One region of the Neorhizobium sp. IRS_2294 genome, then DNA from elsewhere that is predicted to be linked to it. Evidence: riboswitches for the same ligand, from Rfam matches in the RefSeq annotation. Region 1 holds a riboswitch; the other holds the start of a gene.

Evidence for each region. Region 1 has a riboswitch for S-adenosylmethionine ahead of ACQY1K_RS01995 (O-succinylhomoserine sulfhydrylase). Riboswitches for the same ligand answer to the same signal wherever they lie in the genome.
Region 2: another riboswitch for S-adenosylmethionine. It lies ahead of metA (homoserine O-acetyltransferase MetA); the one in region 1 lies ahead of ACQY1K_RS01995 (O-succinylhomoserine sulfhydrylase).

What each region holds. Positions count from the first base shown of each region.
Region 1 covers NZ_CP191439.1:387,615-397,549, reverse strand. Annotated here, with positions in the region: gene ACQY1K_RS02015 (transporter substrate-binding domain-containing protein) at 1-824, opposite strand, end outside; gene ACQY1K_RS02010 (glycosyltransferase family 2 protein) at 928-2,850, shown strand; tRNA gene ACQY1K_RS02005 (tRNA-Gly) at 2,864-2,937, opposite strand; gene ACQY1K_RS02000 (2'-deoxycytidine 5'-triphosphate deaminase) at 3,008-4,102, opposite strand; SAM riboswitch at 4,176-4,254, shown strand; gene ACQY1K_RS01995 (O-succinylhomoserine sulfhydrylase) at 4,302-5,492, shown strand; gene apaG (Co2+/Mg2+ efflux protein ApaG) at 5,659-6,051, shown strand; gene ACQY1K_RS01985 (Hsp33 family molecular chaperone) at 6,065-7,054, opposite strand; gene argF (ornithine carbamoyltransferase) at 7,254-8,171, opposite strand; gene ACQY1K_RS01975 (aspartate aminotransferase family protein) at 8,221-9,417, opposite strand; gene ACQY1K_RS01970 (GcrA family cell cycle regulator) at 9,869-9,935, shown strand, end outside.
Region 2 covers NZ_CP191439.1:3,288,476-3,298,410, forward strand. Annotated here, with positions in the region: gene tesB (acyl-CoA thioesterase II) at 1-310, opposite strand, end outside; gene ACQY1K_RS15915 (ubiquinone biosynthesis hydroxylase) at 425-1,639, shown strand; gene ACQY1K_RS15920 (Trm112 family protein) at 1,666-1,854, opposite strand; gene ACQY1K_RS15925 (LON peptidase substrate-binding domain-containing protein) at 1,869-2,543, opposite strand; gene trxA (thioredoxin) at 2,706-3,719, opposite strand; gene ACQY1K_RS15935 (prolyl-tRNA synthetase associated domain-containing protein) at 3,801-4,298, opposite strand; gene ACQY1K_RS15940 (hypothetical protein) at 4,349-4,561, shown strand; tRNA gene ACQY1K_RS15945 (tRNA-Gly) at 4,562-4,636, shown strand; gene ACQY1K_RS15950 (aldose epimerase family protein) at 4,762-5,784, opposite strand; gene metA (homoserine O-acetyltransferase MetA) at 5,906-6,829, opposite strand; SAM riboswitch at 6,892-6,969, opposite strand; gene ACQY1K_RS15960 (thiamine diphosphokinase) at 7,088-7,738, shown strand; gene ACQY1K_RS15965 (ABC-F family ATP-binding cassette domain-containing protein) at 7,746-9,560, shown strand; gene ACQY1K_RS15970 (response regulator) at 9,729-9,935, shown strand, end outside.

The DNA.
Region 1 (9,935 bases):
TAGAGTTCCTGCAGGCGGCCGTTGCGCGACAATTCGGCCAGCGCCTGATCAAAGGCGGCGGCAAGGGTCGGATCGTTTCTGCGGACCATGATGGTCAGGCCTTCGCCTAGAAATTTCTGCGACAGGTAGGGGCCGTCGAACAGGCTGCAACAGGTCTCCGATGCCTCGCTTGCGACCCAGAAAGGCAGGCGAAGGCCATCGGCAAAGACCGCATCGACTTGTCTCTCCTTCAGCGCTGCCAGCATGTCCTCGTAACTGTCGAACGGCTTTTGCGTGATCTTCGGGAAGAACGCTATTAGCATCGCCTCATGCGCCGTTCCCTTGACGACACCGACCGGACGATCGCTGAGGTCCGATACCGTGGTCGCAGCCAGTGTCGCCGCGTTGTTGCGGGCAAACCTTGCCGGGATACCGAGATAGGGCCTGGAAAACAGAAAGCGCTGCCGCAGCGACGGAGTTGCGGCGACCGCTGCCATCACGGCCTCCCCGCCCCCGTCTTCCAGGGTCTTTTCGAGATCCGCGAAGGGCATGGCCTGAATCTGGCACTTTGCCTCGATCTTCAGGACCGTGCAAATCTCGCGGGCGAGATCGATGTTGAAGCCTGACAGCCGGCCCGATTGATCTGCGAAATTGAAAGGGGGGAAATCAACAGTCGTCAGGATGCGCACGCGCAGGATTGTCGACATATCCTGGCGCTCCACGCGTTCTCGTGCGTCAAACATCAGCGGAAGCTGGGTCGCCGGGGTAGAAGGCGGAGCGGTGGAGGCCGCAAGTGCCTGCGTTGCGGACAGAAGTCCGTATATCACCACCACCAAGAGCTGCATAAACTTGAAAACACCACTGCTTTTTAGGGATGTAATCAGGTATCGCATCTTTATGATCCGTGTGGGGCAATAGGGGTTCGTCTGCGGACGGTGTAGCAGCAACATGCGCTCAGAGGAACATGCTTCGCAGCCGACCTATCACGACGAAACGGGGGCGCCGCCGACCGACGAGATCGAGTCCGGGCAATTGCTCGACTTTCGTCCCGGCATCCAGGTCGAGCTGACAGCGCTTGCGGCCCTCGGTTTCTCGAAACCGTTGATCGCCACGCTGGCTGGCCTCTCCAGGCAAAACGGGACGACGGTCGAGGCCGAGCTTCTGGCATGCGGCGACGTGAGGGAAGACGCCTATTACGGTGCCATCGCCCGTCTGCTGCGACTTCCCTTCGTCTCGTCGCTCGATCCCGCGCTTGTCGTTATCCTGCCCTCGACCGACGCCCAGCTGACACGCCCGACCATGGTGAGGATCGCCCATCGCAACAAGGCGCAGGAAATCGCCATCGTGCCGGAGGCGGCGCGACTTTCGCAGATTGCGGCAACGCTTGCGACCCTGCCGCTTGTGGGCCGCGATCTCGTCATCACCACGCCGAGCGCCATTCGCGAATCCGTCTGGAAAGCCGATGCAGCGCGCCGCATCCGCGAGACCACGAATACCCTGTTCGAGCAGAGACCCCTGCTGTCGGCCCGCGTTGTGCTCGCAGGCCACCAGGGCTTTTACGGTGGGTCGTTTCTGACGACCCTTGCCTGTCTCCTGCTGATTGCACCGATCGATACGCTGCTTGCGCTGCATATCGTCCTGTCGCTCACCTATTTCTCGACGCTCTGTCTTCGGCTTTCGGCGATGATCCGGCAAACGTTGGTGGCGCCTGAACGCGTGCCAGTCGCTCCACCGTTCGGGCTGCTGCCGCGTTACACTATTCTGGTCGCACTCTACCGCGAAGAGGACATGGCCGAGCAGTTGGTCGCAAGCCTCAAGCGGCTGGACTGGCCCGCATCTCTGCTCGACATCAAGTTCGTATGCGAAATCGACGACCGGCAGACGATCGAAGCCTTGAAGGCGCTTGAGCCTGGCCCCCAGTTCGAGATCGTCGAAGTGCCGGCCTATGGTCCGCGGACGAAGCCAAAGGCTCTCACCTATGCGCTGAAAGGTGCGCGCGGCGAATTCACGGCAATCTACGACGCCGAGGACAGGCCGCACCCGCTACAACTCCGCGAGGCGTACCGGCGGTTTCGCGCGGCACCATCCGAACTCGCCTGCCTGCAGGCACCACTGATCATCACCAACGCCCGGGAAAGCTGGTTGAGCGCGTTGTTTTCGCTCGAATATGCAGCGCTGTTTCGCGGCCTTTTGCCGATGCTCGGGAGAATGAACATGCCGCTTCCACTCGGCGGCACGTCCAACCATTTCCGCACCAGCGCGCTGATCGCAGCCGGCGGATGGGATCCGTACAACGTGACGGAAGACGCCGATCTTGGCATGCGGCTCTACCGGCTCGGCTTTACCGCCGACGTGATGCGGCACCAGACTCTGGAGGACGCGCCCTTATCGATCAAGGTGTGGACGTCGCAGAGAAGCCGCTGGTTCAAGGGCTGGCTGCAAACCTGGCTGGTGCTGATGCGCGACCCGGCGCGGCTGATCGGCGAAATCGGCATCAAGCCTTTCTGCGTGATCCAATTGCTGGTGGGCGGCATGCTTTTGTCATCGCTGCTGCATCCGCTGATCCTCGTCTTTCTCGGCGTCGGCTTCTCGGCAATGCTGCGGGCGCCGATCGACACGCTGCCGGTCGAGGTCGTCGGCCTGTTCGCGATCGACTTCACCAACATTCTCGGCAGCTATCTCATCTTCCTCGGCCTCGGCATCGGATCGATGACCAACCACGAAAAGCGCCTCGTCGGCCGTCGCTGGGTTGCGGTGCCGCTCTACTGGATGATGACATCCTTCGCCGCCTGGAAGGCGCTGTGGGAACTCAGGACAAAGCCGTTCCACTGGAGCAAGACACCCCACATGCCGCGACGGAAGGAGAGCTGATCGGGAGGGGGATTGGAGCGGGTGAAGGGAATCGAACCCTCGTATTCAGCTTGGGAAGCTGCTGCTCTACCATTGAGCTACACCCGCGTCGGGGGAAGGTTTCCAACAATGGGCCTTGTCTGTCAAGGTCGCCGGGGTGGAAGCGTCCGGGGATGTCCTAGCTGCGGAAATGCTTGGAGAGTTTGAGGCCCTGCGCCTGATAGTTCGAGCCGAGGCCGGAGCCGTAGAGGCCCTGGGGTTCTTCCAGCATGTGTTCGTAGACGAGGCGACCGACGATCTGGCCGTCTTCGAGGATGAACGGGACCTCGTGGCTGCGCACCTCTAGGACTGCGCGGCTGCCGCGGCCGCCGGCGGCCTCGTGGCCGAAGCCGGGGTCGAAGAAGCCGGCGTAATGGACGCGGAATTCGCCGACCAGCGGGTCGAACGGTGTCATTTCGGCCGCGTAGAGCGGTGGCACATGGACGGCCTCGCGCGAGACGAGGATGTAGAATTCATCCGGATCCAGAATCAGTTCGTTGCGGCCGCGGCTGTGGATCGGCTCCCAGAAATCGAACAGATCATGCTGGGCCTTCTTGTCGACATCGACGACGGCCGTGTGGTGCTTGCCGCGGTAGCCGATCAGGCCATCGTTGTCGCCGGCAAGGTCGATCGATAGCGCTATGCCGCCGCCGGAAATGTTCGGCTGCGCGGCGGCGACCAGCGTTTCGGCTCCATGCAGCGCCAACAGCTCCGGCTCCTGCAGAAGGGCGTTGCCGACGCGGAAGCGGATCTGCGACAGGCGCGAGCCTTGGCGCACGACGATCGGAAATGTGCGCGGGGAAATTTCGAGATAGAGCGGACCGCGATAGCCTGAAGGGATCTTGTCGAACTCCTGGGCGCGATCGGTGATGACGCGGGTAAAGATATCGAGGCGGCCGGTGGAGCTTTTCGGATTGGCCGAAGCCGACATCTCGGCCGGCAGATCGAGGCTTTCCATCAGCGGCACGATATAGACGCAGCCGGTTTCGAGGACGGCGCTTTCGGAGAGATCGATGACGTGCAGGCTGAGGCGCTCGAGCTTGTCGGACACGAGGCTCATCGGCCCCGGCATGAACGAGGCGCGCACGCGAAACGCCTTCTGCCCCAAGCGCAGATCAAGGCTCGCCGGCTGGATCTGGTCCTGATCAAGCGCCCTCTCGGACTTCAGCCGTCCTTGTTCGAAGAGCGCCGCAATTGCGCGGTCCGCCAGAATTCCCGTTTCGCGAGCCATCATGTCTCTTTCAGATTTTGGGGGCGACAAAACCAAATGCGGACCATTGACGCAAGCGGAAGCGAGGCGTAAGGCAGCTTTATCCCGTGGTGATTTGGCCGGTCGGCTTGCAGCCACGTTAAACAAGTGGCTAAAAAGACCGGGTTGAAAACCGGTCTGCGATTGCGGCCGGTTTTTTTTGTATCACGAAGGTGATGAACACATGAGCAAATCCCCGAACAAGAACTGGCGCCCGGCCACCACGCTCGTCCATGGCGGCACGCTGCGCTCGCAATATGGCGAGATGTCGGAAGCCATCTACCTGACGCAGGGCTTCGCCTACGACAGTTCAGAAGCCGCCGAGGCCCGTTTCAAGGGCGAGGCCGACGGCTATATCTATGCCCGCTACGGCAGCCCCACCAACGACATGTTCGAAAAGCGCATGTGTGCGCTGGAGGGTGCAGAAGAAGCCCGCGCCACCGCCTCCGGCATGGCCGCCATCACGGCAGCGCTCATGTGCCAGCTTCGCGCCGGCGACCATATCGTTGCCGCGCGGGCCCTGTTCGGTTCCTGCCGCTGGGTTGTCGAAACGCTCGCCCCGCGCTACGGCATCGAATGCACGCTGGTGGACGGTCGCGACCTTGCCAACTGGGAAGCGGCGATCAAGCCCAACACCAAGGTGTTTTTCCTGGAAAGCCCGACAAACCCGACGCTGGAAGTGATCGACATTGCCGGCGTTGCCAAGCTTGCCAATCAGGTCGGCGCCCGTCTGGTGGTCGACAATGTGTTTGCAACGCCGCTCTTCCAGCGGCCGTTGGAACTCGGCGCCCATGTGGTCGTCTATTCCGCCACCAAGCATATCGACGGCCAGGGCCGCAGCCTTGCCGGCGTCATCCTTTCGGACCGCGAATGGGTTCTGGAGCACCTGCAGGACTATTATCGCCATACCGGTCCGGCAATGTCGCCGTTCACGGCATGGACACTGATCAAGGGGCTGGAAACGCTGCCGATCCGTGTTGCCCAGCAGACGTCGAATGCGGCAAAGATCGCCGATTTCCTGGCCGAGCAGTCCAAGGTCGCGAAAGTGATCTATCCCGGTCGCAAAGACCATCCGCAGGCCGATATCATCGCCAAGCAGATGACGGGCGGATCGACGCTGGTCTGTTTCGAGCTGAAGGGCGGCAAGGAAGCGGCCTTCAAGCTGCAGAATGCCATGGAGGTGGTCACCATCTCCAACAATCTCGGCGACACCCGCTCGATCATCACGCATCCGGCAACGACGACGCACAAAAACCTCAGCGACGAAGCCCGTACGGAACTGGGAATTTCGCCCGGCACCGTGCGCTTTTCGGCCGGCATCGAGGATGCGGACGACCTGCTGGAAGATTTCGCGCAGGCGCTGAAGCAGATCTGATCGACTTTACGCCGAACGATGGGTAGACCCGGAACGCTCCGGGTTTACCATATCAGTTATCCCTATCATCAAGAACGCGACATTGCCTCAGATGCAAGCCGCGAGAATTCTTGACCTTTCTCCCCCACTGTACGATATCGGCACGATGAGCAATCTTGAGGTGCCAATGTACCGCGCCCGCACCAGAGACATAGACGTCGCCGTCGAGCCCTATTATCTCGAGGAGCAGTCGAGCCCCGAGGACAGTCGTTATGTCTGGGGATACCGGATCGTCATCGAGAACAAGTCCTCGATCAGCGTCACGCTCGTGCACCGCTACTGGAACATCACGGACGAAAACGGGATCGTCGACGAGGTCGACGGACCAGGCGTCGTTGGCGACCAGCCGCGACTGGAGCCGGGCGACAGCTATGAATATTCGTCCGGGTGCCCGCTCGACACGCCATCCGGCGTCATGTTCGGCACCTACGATATGAAGACGGACGAAGGCGAGACTTTCAAAGTCGACATTCCCGCCTTCTCGCTGGATTCACCAGGCGTCGTGCGCGTTCTGAACTGACCCGCAAAGCGGATCAGGCGCTTTCGAATTCTTCCGTCACGAACTTGTAGGTGGTCGAGCAGAACTCGCAGGTTACCGCGATTTCTCCATCTTCCACACTCGCGTGGATTTCTTCCGCAGAGAAGCCGTCCAGCACGCCCTTGATCTTGTCGCGCGAGCAGCTGCAGCGGTCGAACACCGTCTGCGGATCATAGACCCGCACGCCGCGCTCGTGGAACAGCCGGAACAGCAGCCGTTCGATCGCCACCTGCGGATCGGTCAGCTCGTCCGTATCGATGGTGCCGACCAGCGTGCTCGCCTCTAACCAGGCATCGTCCTCGACTTCGACGGCATCGCGTTCGTCACCGTCGCCGCCATGCAGGTCGGGCTGGCGCATGCGCTCAGGCGCCTGCGGAAGGAACTGGGCGACAAGTCCGCCGGCGCGCCAGTTGTGGCGCGGGTTGCCGTCCTCGTCGCGGTCGATGAGTTCGGCGACGGCGAGGCGAACCCTGGTCGGGATCTGTTCGGACTGGCGGAAGTAGACGCCGGCCATTTCTTCAAGCGACGAGCCGTCCATCGGCACGATACCCTGATAGGGCTGCATGCCGCGGCCCTGATCGATGGTCAGCGCAAGAAAGCCATGGCCGAGAAGTTCGGCAGGCGAGATCTTGCCGTTCTCGACGGCTTCGGCCAGTGCATCCTCGTCGTAGCGGGCATAGGCGCGCAGTGCATCCGGCGTGGAGAAATCGGCAACAAGCAGGTCGACCGGGCCGTCACCCTTGGTCTGCATGGTGAACTTGCCTTCGAATTTCAGCGAAGTGCCCAGCAGTGCAGTGAGCACGACGGCTTCCGCCAGCAGCCGTGCGACAGGTGCCGGATAATCGTGCCGTCCGAGGATCGCGTTGAGGAGTGGCCCGAGCTGGACTGCACGGCCACGCACATCAAGACCATCCACCTGGAAGGGCACGACGCGGTCGTCGCCGGCAAAATCGAGTTCGTTCAGTTCAACAGTCGCTTCCGCCATGAGTTAACTCCTTCGCGCCGGCGCTCCCATTTCCTCGAACGCTTTTACACAAGCGACAGCCGCAGCGGAACCGCCGGCCGGGGATTTGAGAACGTTGACGATATCGTGTTGAAGCGCCGCACTCGTTCGGCGGCGCGCTTTGAAAGCCGTCAGATGGTGGCGGCTCTCATCGAATTCAAGTCGGAAGCGCTTTCGATCCTCAGACGATGCCGAAGCACCAGGCAAGGATCGACTTCTGCGCATGAAGGCGGTTTTCCGCCTCGTCGAACACTACCGACTGCGGTCCGTCGATGACCTCGTCGGTGACTTCCTCGCCGCGATGGGCCGGCAGGCAGTGCATGAAGAGCGCGTCCTTGTTTGCCTGATCCATCAGCGCCTTGTTGACCTGATAGGGCTGGAAGATGTTGTGGCCACGCGCCTTGTGCTCCTGGTTCATCGACACCCACGTATCGGTGACGACGACATCAGCGCCGGTGACCGCCCGTTCGGCGTCGTGGCAGAGCATGATCTCGCCGCCATTGTTGCGGGCCCAGTTGAGGAACTTGTCATGCGGCTCGGAGCCCATTGGCACGGCCATGTTCATTTTGTAGCCGAACCGCGCCGAGCCTTCGACGAGCGAGTGCAGCACGTTGTTGCCGTCACCCGTCCAGGCGATGGTCTTGCCTTTGACAGGACCGCGATGCTCCTCGAAGGTCATCAGGTCGGCCATGATCTGGCAGGGATGGGTATCGTCGGTCAGCGCGTTGATAACAGGCACGGTGGCGTGCTCTGCCATTTCCCGCATGCGGTTGTGATCGGTGGTGCGGATCATGATCGCATCGACATAGCGCGACAGGACACGTGCCGTATCGCCGATCGTCTCGGCGCGGCCGAGCTGCATTTCCGTGCCGGACAGGAAGAGCGTCTCGCCGCCGAGCTGGCGCATGCCGACATCGAAGGAGACGCGGGTGCGGGTGGACGGCTTTTCGAAAATCATCGCCAACATCTTGCCGGCGAGCGGCTGGTCGCCCTTGCCGGCCTTGAAGGCCTGCTTGCGGCTTTTCGCGTCGTCGAGAATGGTGCGAAGATCCTCCGGCGAAACCGCCGAAAGATCCAGGAAATGCTTTGGTGATGCCATGCTATCGTCCCCTATCGAGGGGAACCGTCACCGGCACCCCTCATCGCGCTCAGGCTGTTTTCTTGAGTTCTGCCTCGGTCAGCTTTTCGGCTGCCCGTTCGATCCGTGCGAGCCCCTCGCGGGCTTCCTCGGCCGTGATCGTCAACGGCGGCAGAAGGCGCACGACGTTATCGCCAGCAGGTACTGACAGCATTTTCTCATCGCGCATTGCAACGACCAGATCGCCAGCAGGCACCCTTGCCTTGATGCCGAGCATCAGGCCTTCGCCTCTGATATCTTCGATCACATCCGGGAAGCGATCCTTCAGGCTTGCCAGTCCCTGGCGGAACACGAGCGCGACATCGCGGACATTTTCAAGGAAGCCATCGGCCAGCACGACGTCGAGCACCGCGTTGCCGCAGGCCATGCCGAGCGGATTGCCGCCATAGGTCGTGCCGTGAATGCCGGGCTTCATGCCGGAAGCAGCCTCTGCGGTCGCAAGGCAGGCGCCGAACGGGAAGCCGCCGCCGATGCCCTTGGCAACAGCCATGATATCAGGCGTGATGCCTGTCAGTTCGTGGGCGAAGAAGCGGCCGGTGCGGCCAACCCCGCTCTGCACTTCGTCGAGGATCAGCAGCAGACCCCGGTCGTCGCAGATGCGACGCAGCTCGCGCAGGAATTCCTTGTCCACGACGCGCACGCCGCCCTCGCCCTGGATCGGCTCGATCAGCAGCGCGCCGGTGTTTTCGTTGATCGCAGCATTGAGGGCGTCGAGATCACCGAACGGCACCTGATCGAACCCTGGCGCCTTCGGGCCGAAGCCTTCCATATATTTTTCCTGACCACCGGCGGCGATCGTCGCGATGGTCCGGCCGTGGAAGGCACCTTCGAAGGTGATGATGTGGAATTTCTCCGGATGACCCTTGGAGAAATGATAGCGACGCGCCGTCTTGATGGCGGTCTCAAGCGCTTCGGCGCCGGAATTGGTAAAGAACACCTTGTCCGCGAAGGTGGCATCCACCAGACGGCGGGCCATACGCTCCTGCTCCGGGATCTCATAGAGGTTGGAAAGGTGCCAGACCTTCTCGGCCTGCGACTTCAGCGCGTTTACCAGATGCGGATTGGAATGACCGCAGGAGGTGACGGCAACGCCTGCGCCGAAATCCAGATATCGCTCGCCACCTTCCGTCACAAGCCATACGCCCTCGCCTCGATCAAAGCGCAAAGGTGCCCGGGCAAACGTGTCGTAAAGTGCGGCTTCAGCCATGGCGACATCACTCCTCTGGGTAGGTTCCGACCCCCCTCTCCAGACCTCTCCGGAGACCGGGAATGCGGCCTGAAAAATCAAAAATGCCGCCCACCGGGCGGCGCGGGCACTATCATGGCTAAGTGCCTCCATGTCAACAAAACTTGGTGTTTTATAGGGCTTTCGGGGCATATGCCGCGATGCAACCTGATGCTGTATTGCGGCATTTCGGTCTGTGACAAAAATGACTCTTGAGGGCAGCAAGTTGGGGAAAACCGCGAAATCGATTCGCGGCGATTCGAGCGACTCTTGCCACGGAGTCAGCCACACACTAGGTTAATCCTCAATTACTAGAACGCATGCGGCGGAACTAGTCACCTCGAAGCATAGATTGCGTGGGTGCGGCGGATTTATTTCGCCGCAGAGGTGAACGGATTCTGTCTGCCAGCAACGTTCAAAGGCGGAGAACGGCATGAACTGGACTGATGAGCGCGTCGAGCGACTTAAAAAACTATGGTCGGAAGGTCTCAGCGCCAGCC
Region 2 (9,935 bases), 700 kb from region 1:
GCTGGATGGCGACAATCCGTCGCGTGGTGAAGCTCGACCCGTCCCTGATACGCTCCACTTGGTAGATGATCGGCACCAGCGGATCTCCAGGCCGCAGGAAATAGGCATGCAGCGAGTGCACGAAGCGATCGCTGGCCACCGTCCGCTGTGCCGCAACCAGCGCCTGGCCGATCACCTGTCCCCCGAACACTCTCTGCCATCCCGTGTCGGGGCCGGTCCTGCCGCGAAACAGGTTCTCCTCCAGCTTTTCGAGGTCGAGTACGGTCAGCAGTGCGCTGATGGGATCGATCGGGGTAGAAGAACTCGACATTAAGACGGACTCCGGCGGTAGGAAGCGGGCACTTGATGATCTATATCTAAGGCTAAGCGTTTCGAGCTCAAATGGAAACGCCACGAAGTGTTTGACGTGCTCGGGAGTTTTTCAATGCTGGACATGCTGGTTGTGGGTGGTGGTTATGTGGGCCTTGCGGCGGCGGTCGCGGTCAAGCAGGCGGCGCCGCATCTGGAGGTCCAGGTCGTCGAGGCCGCACCGGCCGGTGTCTGGGAAAAGGACGAGCGAGCCTCCGCGATCATCGCGGCCGCCAGCCAGATGCTCGACATCCTCGGCACCTGGGACGAAATATTGCCGCACGCCCAGCCGATCAACCGGATGATCGTCACCGACAGCCGGACATCCGATCCGGTCCGCCCGGTCTTTCTCACCTTCGACGGCACGATCCAGGCAGGCAGGCCGTTTGCCCATATGGTGCCGAACGTCGCGATGGTGCGCGCCCTGCGCGGTGCCGCCGAACGGCTCGGCGTATCGATCCGTCACAGCCTTTCCGCCACCGGCTTCGAGACGACCGCAACGCATACGACCGTGAAATTTTCCGATGGCTCGACCGAGGAAACCCGCCTTCTCGTTGCCTGCGACGGCGTGCGCTCGAAGCTGCGCGACATGGCCGGTATCCGCACTGTCAACTGGACATACGACCAGTCCGGCATCGTCGCGACGGTTGCCCATGAACGCGACCACGAAGGCGTGGCGGAAGAGCATTTCCTGCCGTCCGGCCCGTTCGCCATCCTGCCGCTCACCAACAATCGCTCGTCGCTGGTCTGGACGGAGCGCACCGATGCCGCCGAGCGCCTGATGGCATCGGACGACTTGATCTTCGAGGAAGAGCTGCAGCGGCGCTTCGGCCACAAGCTGGGCGAGATCCGGCTGGTCGGCGGTCGCAAGGCCTATCCGCTCAGCCTCACCCTGTCGCGTGCCTTTGTCGCACCGCGCTTCGCGCTTGCCGGCGATGCCGCCCACGGCATTCATCCGATCTCCGGCCAGGGTCTCAACCTCGGCTTCAAGGATGTCGCAGCGCTTGCCGAGACGATCGTCGAGGCGGATCGCCTCGGCCTCGACATCGGCTCGCTCAATGTGCTCGAGCGCTACCAGTCGTGGCGGCGTTTCGATACGTTCCGGATGGGCGTGACGACGGATGTGCTGAACCGGCTGTTTTCAAACGACGTCACGCCGATCCGCATCGCCCGCGATTTCGGCTTGGGCGTCGTGGAGCGGCTTCCGAAGATCAAGGATTTCTTCATCGGTCAGGCCGCCGGAACGACGGTGAAGGACAACCCGAAACTGCTGAGCGGCCGATCGATCTGAAGGTTGCTCACGGCTCGATCTGAAGGCTAGTCCTCGAGCTTGCGGGCTTCCGACATGAGCATGATCGGGATCCCGTCGCGGATCGGATAGGCAAGGCGCGCGCCTTGCGACACGAGCTCGTTGTTTTCGCGATCGAGTGACAGCCTGCCCTTGGTCAGCGGACAGACGAGAAGATCGAGCAGTTTCGGGTCCACCTTGCTGAGTTTTTCGTCCATGACCGGCCTTTGCCCTACTGCAGCACGTTCGCTGTCCCGGACCCTTGCGCGAGCAGGATCTCGGTGATTGCGATCAACGTATCAGCCCGGCTCTTCAGATCCGGTGCCTCCAGAAGCGCCTGCTTCTCGGCAGGGCCAAAGGGCGACATCATCGACAGCGAATTCACCAGCGTCCGGTTTCCGGCCCGCTCGATGCTTTCCCAGTCCGCCTCCAGCTTGTTGGCGTCGAGATAGGCCTTGAAGACCCGCAGCAGTTCCGGCCGATTGACGGCTTTTTCGTCATCCTCGTCGGTCAGATCGGACAGGAAAGGAGCGTGTCTGAATTTGCGGAACGGATGGCCGCCACCGATCTCATCGAGCAGCCTGAAGCGGCAGATCCCGCTGAGCGAAATGATGTAGCGGCCATCGCCGGTTTCGGCAAAGGACGTGATCCGGCCGGCGCAACCGATCGACGACAGCGCCGAGCGCCCGCCGCCGAGCGGCTCGTCCGGTTCCATCAATGATGGCTGCACGATGCCGATCAACCTGTCGCCCGCAAGCGCTGCATCGAACAGGGACAGATAACGCGGCTCGAAGATATTGAGAGGAAGCTGGCCTCCCGGCAGGAGCAAAGCCCCAGTCAGCGGAAAGACCGGGATCGTTTCCGGAAGATCCTCCCGCTTCAGATAGCGCGCGTTTCCCACATGCATTGGTCCGATACCTCCCAGACCACATTCACCGGACAAAAATGTCTGTCCGAATCTGGCCGTTGTCCAAACCTGGCCGTTCAGCCAAACCGATAAAACTAATGTGGGGCATCGTCGCCGGAACGCAAGGCTGCGATCCGGCTTAGCGATCAATCGGCAACACAATCAGGAGAACAGGATCGACGAAAGGCGGCGGCGCCCGGAAATCGTAGCCGGATCTTTCGGGCCCCAGACCTCGAAGAATTGCAGCAGCTGGCGGCGCGCCCCATCGTCGTCGAACGTGCGGTCCTTGCGCATGATGGTCAGCAGGTGATCGGCCGCCTTTTCGCGTTCGCCCTGGACGTTGAGGATCTTGGCGAGGCTCACGCGGGCCTCGTGATCGTCGGGGTTGGCGGCAAGCTGCTGCTCGAGTGCAACAGGGTCACCCAGTTTGCGGGCTTCCTCGATTTGCTCCAGCTTCTTGGCGACCGCCTGTATTGCGGGATCGGCAGCCATCTCTTCGGGCAGGGAGGCGAGCATCTCGCCGGCGCGGGCCGTTTCGCCCATGCCGATCAGGCACTGCATCATGCCGGCCGCAGCCTTGGGGTTTTCCGGGTCGGCCTGCAGCACGGCGCCGTAGAGCTGTGCGGCACCCTGGATATCGTCCTGTCCGAGCAGGGTTTCCGCATCGCCGAGCACCGCCTCGATCTCGGCCGCCTGGTCCATGCCCTCTGGACCTGCGACCTTTTCGATGAACTCGCGGATCTGGCTTTCCGGAATGGCACCCATGAACCCGTCGACCGGACGGCCATCGGCAAAGGCGATCACGGCCGGGATCGACTGGATCCCGAGCTGTCCCGCGATCGAAGGATGGTCGTCAATGTTCATCTTGACGAGCCTGACGCGACCCTGGGCTTCGTTGACGACCTTTTCGATGACGGGCGTCAGCTGCTTGCACGGACCGCACCAGGGCGCCCAGAAATCGACGAGAACCGGCTGGCTGCGCGATGCCTCGATCACGTCCTTGCCGAAGCCTGCGGTTGTCGTGTCCGAGATATAGCTACCGGCAGCAGCAGGGGCAGAGGAAGCCGCGGGCGCTGGGGCCGCTGCAGGCGTCGAACCGAAGTTCACCGTCGCGTTTTGGCCGCCGTAGTTACCGGCGCCATAGGAGCCACCATAAGGATTGTTTGTGCCGCTCATGAAAGTGTTCTCCCGGAAAAAGTCCAATCGGCACACGGCCGATGCGCATTATGTCTTACTCTGAATTGCAAAGATCGTATGTCAGCCCGTCACTTTCAAGACAAGCGGCGTATGGCCCGTCGCCTCCAGAAAGCGGATAAGATCGTCGCGACCGATCGACGTCGTCGCATCGTTTGAGAGTGGATGGCCATTGATCACCTCTTCGCGCATGAGGTCTTCGTCGAGCACGAACGTGACGTTGTTATCCGTGTCGTTCAGCGCGCCGAACACGGTGACGGAGCCCGGCACGACGCCGAGAAATTCCAGCATCTTTTCAGGATTGCCGAACGAGACGCGACTGGACGCACCGATCACCTTGTGGACGGTCTTTAGATCGACGCTGGCGTTTTCTTCGACCGTGATGACGAAGAACTGGTCCTTCTTGTCTTTGACGAACAGGTTCTTGGTATGCCCGCCCGGGATCTCGTCACGCAGACTGGCTGATTCCGATACCGTAAACACCGGTGCATGCGCTTTCGTCTTGTGGGCAATATCGAGGCTATCGAGAAAGGCGAACAGGTCTTCTGCAGTTTTTGGCATGATCGATCTTGGCTGCTCTTGAGGTGTTGGCCCCGGCCGGCGGGGTAAGGATGGCGGACTATAGACAGATTGTTCGGACCGGCCAAGATGCACGCTTTGGCGCAAACCCTTGTTTCGCAGGGGCTTTCGAAGCTCCTGAAAAATTCTTCATCGAGATCGTCATTTCCCTGTTGCATTTGAAAAAAGTCTGGGCCATATACCGCCCGTCGCCGGCAACGAGCGGCACCGACGATCCAGACTACCACCGGGTCGACGGTTTATGAGCGGGTGTAGCTCAGTGGTAGAGCACAACCTTGCCAAGGTTGGGGTCGAGGGTTCGAATCCCTTCGCCCGCTCCAAATTCTCCCAAAAAACAAAAATATAACGACGGCGCGGCCGGGCCAAGGCTCAGCATTGTCGGTCCTATGTCCGCCACCAGTAGCGGGACAGAGGCCACCTTGTGGCAGCCTCCGCTCTCACGGCCTCAGCTCTTCGAAAAAACATAGTCGGTTTCCTGTCGCAGGGTTTCGCCGGGGCGAAGCACTGCATTGGGGAAAGTCTCGTGGTTGATGGCGTCCGGCCAGACCTGGGTTTCCAGGCAGAAGCCGGCGTAAGGCGCATAGTGGCGGCCTTCCATGCCGGGCACCGGCAAGGCGAGCTTGAAGCCCGCGTAGAACTGGATCCCCGGCTCCGTGGTGCGCACTTCGAGCTGCACGCCCGAATACAGGCTGCGGGCAAGCGCCACCGAGCGCTTGGCGGTCCTTTCCTCCGAGAGGCAGTAGTTGTGATCGAACGGCACCTGCTCGCCATCGGCACCGGTCCGCTGGATCGGACCCATCTCCCTCAGGTCGAACGTGGTGCCGGCAAGCGGCATCAGGACGCCGGTCGGCACCATCCGTTCATCCACCGCCGTCAGCTCAGCCGCGGCGATCATCATGTCGTGGCCGAAAATGTCGGGACGACCGTCGAGGTTGAAATAGGAGTGCTGGCAGACGTTGGCGGGCGTCGGCTGGTCGGTCACAGTGTCGTAGATCACCGAAAGCACCCCGTCTTCCATCAGCTGGTAGGTCGCAGTGACGGTGCAGTTGCCGGGATATCCGGCGCGTCCGTCCGGGTCGGTGATCTGCAGCACGACTCGGTCTTCCGCGTGATCGACGATCGACCAGATGCGCCGGGCGATACCGTCGGATCCGCCGTGCAGATGGGTTACGCCGTCTTCGTTGAGTTCCAGCTGGTATTCTGTGCCGTCGATCGAGAAGCGGCCATCGCCGATGCGATTGGCACAGCGACCAGGCGTGGCGCCGAAATAGGGCGAGTAGGCCTCATAGTCTGCGAAATTGTCGAACCCCAGCACCAGAGGCGGCTCGTGGCCGGCAAGCCGCAGATCCTGGATAACCGAACCCCAGGTGAGAACCTGGGCTGTCAGCCCGCCGCCCGACAGCGTGATCCGGTGCACCGCCTCGCCGCTCTTCGTCGTGCCGAAAATCTCGAATTCATGACCCGTCATAACCCATCTCCCGAATGTTTGCGGCAAACTGCGTGATTTCGGTCAAAGCTGCAACGAGGCCAGCCGAAAAATCCGTCAGGCTCTCATCCAGCAAGGATGACGGGGCAGAAACCGGTCTCGATCACTCGGTGCCGATTTTTTCGAGGTCGTAAGGCGTCGTCTGGTAGATCTCGTTAATCCAGTTTCCAAACAGCAGATGCGCATGACCGCGCCAGCGGTTGAGCGGAGCCAGCGTATCGTCGTTGTGCGGAAAATAGTCGTGCGGCATCTTGATGGGGATGCCGGCATCGACATCGCGGAAATACTCGTCGGCAAGCGAGGTGGAATCGTATTCGACGTGGTTAAACATGAACAGCCGCCGTCCGGCCCGCTCATGCACGAGGCAGAGGCCCATTTCGTCTGATTCCATCAGGATCTCGAGGTCACTGCCGGCCTTTTCAACATCCTCCCGACGAACTTCCGTCCAGCGCGACACCGGCACCTGGAAATCGTCGGAGAAGCCGTTGAGGTAGACGGAGGCCGGCGACAGGTTGCGGTGGCGATAGACCCCAAACGCCTTTTCCTTCAGCCCGTGCTTCGGAACGCCGTGGAAATGATAGATCGCGGCCATCGCCCCCCAGCAGACATTCATGGTGGAATGCACGTTGGTGGTGGTCCAGTCGAAAATTTCCTTCATCTCCTGCCAGTAGGTGACGTCTTCGTAGGGCAGGGTTTCTACCGGCGCGCCGGTGATGATGAAACCGTCGAATTTGCGGTGCTTCACCTCTTCCCACGTCTCGTAGAACGACAGGAGATGTTCTTCCGACGTGTTCTTGGCCTTGTGGCCGCCGATGCGAACCAGGGAAAACTCGACCTGCAGCGGCGAGGCGCCGACAAGGCGCGCCATCTGCACCTCGGTCTTGATCTTGTTCGGCATGAGATTGAGGAGGCCGATCTGCAGCGGCCGGATGTCCTGGCGCACGGCCATCGTTTCGGTCAGCACCCGCACGCCCTCGGAAACGAGCGTATTGAAGGCAGGCAGCGTATCGGGGATCTTGATCGGCATCTCTTCAACCCAAAAACAAAAAGCCGGCACGAAAAATCGCAGCCGGCCCGTGGGAAGTTTTGGAAACTCTTCTCGCGGCCCTTTAGCGACTTTTTTTACGTGGCTGCAAGCCGGCCGGCCAAATCACCACGGAATTTCGACTTTTCAAATAATCCTTGCCACGCCCGCCGTCAATGGCAGCAAAAATACCCGCTTTCGCCGCATCAATGCGACACGCGCCTTTCCCTTGTCAGCCGGTTTAGGATAAGGGCATGGGCAATGGCCAACTCGACCTTCACGATCCTGCTCGGCGGTGACCTCACCGTAACCGACCGACTGCAAAAGGCAGTTGCCGCAAGCCGCTTCATCGCGGCCGACAGCGGCATGCGCCATGCAGAGGCGCTGGGTGTGATGCCGGAGCTCTGGGTGGGCGATTTCGATTCCTCCGACGCAGACCTGATCGAGCGCTATCCCGATGTCGAGCGCCGGACCTATCCGCCGGAAAAGAACGAGACGGACGGCGAGATTGCAACGGCCGAAGCGATCGAACGCGGCGCGACGCGGCTCATCCTGATCGGCGCACTGGGCGGAGAACGCTCCGACCATGCGCTCCAGCATTTTCTGCATGCGATGAGCCTTGCCGAACGCGGCCATGACGTTTTCCTGACATCCGGCGAGGAAGAGGCCGTGCCGTTTCTCACCGGCACGAGGACGCTCGACCTGCCCAAGGGCGCGTTGTTTTCCGTCATCGGTTTTACCGGCCTTGCAGGCCTCGACATTCTTGGCGCGCGCTATCCTCTCAAGGATTACACGCTGCCCTTCGGCTCTTCCCGCACCGTATCCAACGTTGCAGAAGGGCCGGTCCAATTACATTTACGTGACGGCAAGGCGATGATCCTTGCCCGTCCAAACGATTTTTCCGGAGCATAGACGCCGCATGGCACCGCCTATTCTGAAACTCGACGATATCGTTCTAACCTTCGGCGGCACGCCGCTTCTCAACGGAGCTGCCCTGCAGGTGGAGCCGGGCGACCGCATCTCTCTCGTCGGCCGCAACGGGTCGGGCAAATCGACGCTGATGAAGATCGCCGCCGGCATGGTGGAAGCACAGTCGGGCGAGGTTTTCCGGCACCCCAATGCGACGATCCGCTATCTCGAACAGGCGCCGGATTTCGCTGGTTACAAAACCGTGCAGGCCTATGCGGAAGCGGGGCTTGGACCGGGCGACGACCCCTACCGCGTCACCTATCTGCTGGAGAATCTGGGCCTGACAGGAGAGGAAGATCCGGTCAGGCTTTCCGGTGGCGAGGCGCGACGCGCAGCACTTGTCCGCGTCATGGCACCGGAACCTGATATCCTGATGCTGGACGAGCCGACCAACCATCTCGATCTTCCGACCATCGAATGGCTGGAAGACGAGCTGCGCAAGACCCGCAGCGCACTGGTCGTCATCAGCCATGACCGTCGCTTTCTCGAAAAAGTGTCCAACGCCACCGTCTGGCTGGACCGCGGCACGTCCCGCCGCCTGTCGCGCGGTTTCGGCCATTTCGAAGCCTGGCGCGACCAGGTTCTCGAAGAGGAAGAGATCGAGCAGCACAAGCTCGGCAAGGCAATCGAGCGCGAAGAACACTGGATGCGCTACGGCGTGACCGCAAGGCGCAAGCGCAACATGCGCCGCGTCGGCGAACTGCAGGCCATGCGTGCCGACTACCGTGGCCACAAGGGACCGCAGGGCTCCGTCCAGGCCTCCGTCGCCGAAGGTCGCGAGTCCGGCAAGTTGGTGGTGGAAGCGGAAAACATCACCAAGACCTATGACAAGCCGATCGTTGCGCCATTCTCGATCCGCATTCATCGCGGCGACCGGATCGGCCTGGTTGGTCCGAATGGCGCTGGTAAGACGACGCTTCTCAAGATGCTGACGGGTCAGCTTGCTCCCGACAGCGGCTGGATCAAGCTCGGCACCAATCTCGAAATTGCCACGCTTGACCAGAAGCGCGAGGACCTCGACCCCGCAGATACGCTGTCTCACTACCTGACAGACGGCCGCGGCGAGACGCTGCTAGTCAACGGCGAACAGCGGCATGTGGCGGGCTACATGAAGGATTTCCTGTTCCAGCCGGAACAGATCCGCACGCCGATCAAGAACCTCTCCGGGGGCGAGCGCGCGCGCCTGATGCTGGCCCGCATGCTGGCCAAACCCTCGAATCTTCTGATCCTCGACGAACCGACCAACGACCTCGACATCGAGACGCTGGACCTCTTGCAGGAAATCGTCGCGGGCTATGCCGGCACCGTCATTCTCGTCAGCCATGACCGCGACTTTCTCGATCGGACCGTGACTTCGACGATCGCCCCGACAGACCCGGATGCCCCTGATGGCCGCTGGATCGAATATGCGGGCGGCTATACCGACATGCTGCAGCAGCGCAAAGGCATGGCCGACGAAAAGCGCCGCGCCGATAAGGCGGAAAAGGCGAAAACGGACAGCACTGCTCCGGCTGCCACCAAGTCAAAGGGCAAGCTCTCCTTCAAGCAGAAGTTCGCGCTGGAAAACCTCCCCAAGGACATGGCCAAGGCGCAGGACGAGATCGCTACATCCGAACGGAAGATGGCCGATCCCAAACTCTTCGCCAAAGACCCGTCGGCATTTTCAAAGCTTGCCGCAGAGACGGCAAAACTACGCGATCGTGTCGCCAAAATGGAAGAAGAATGGCTGGAGCTTGAGATGCTCCGAGAACAGATTGAAGGATAGTTAAAGAATTCCTATACTTAACAAATAAATATCCACCGTTTTATTTATCGCGAGCCGGAACAAACATTCCCCGGTGACGTTCGGCATCCATCAAGTGGTCGAAATGCGTAGTGCGGTATGAATGCCGACATGCCGACCAGATGGAAACAAAACGGTTAGGAATGTCCAATGCTGACTAATGTGATGCGTCGTCGGCTGGCGAGTGATGCAATGGAACAGCGCGTTCTGATCGTCGAGGACGAATTCCTGATCGCGCTTGATGTTGCCGAGACTGTCGAGAGCATGGGTCTCAAGGTTGCAGGCTTTGCCAGCGCACGCAAGCACGCCCTGTCGCTCGGTGCATACGCCGATATCGCGCTGGTCGACGTCAATCTC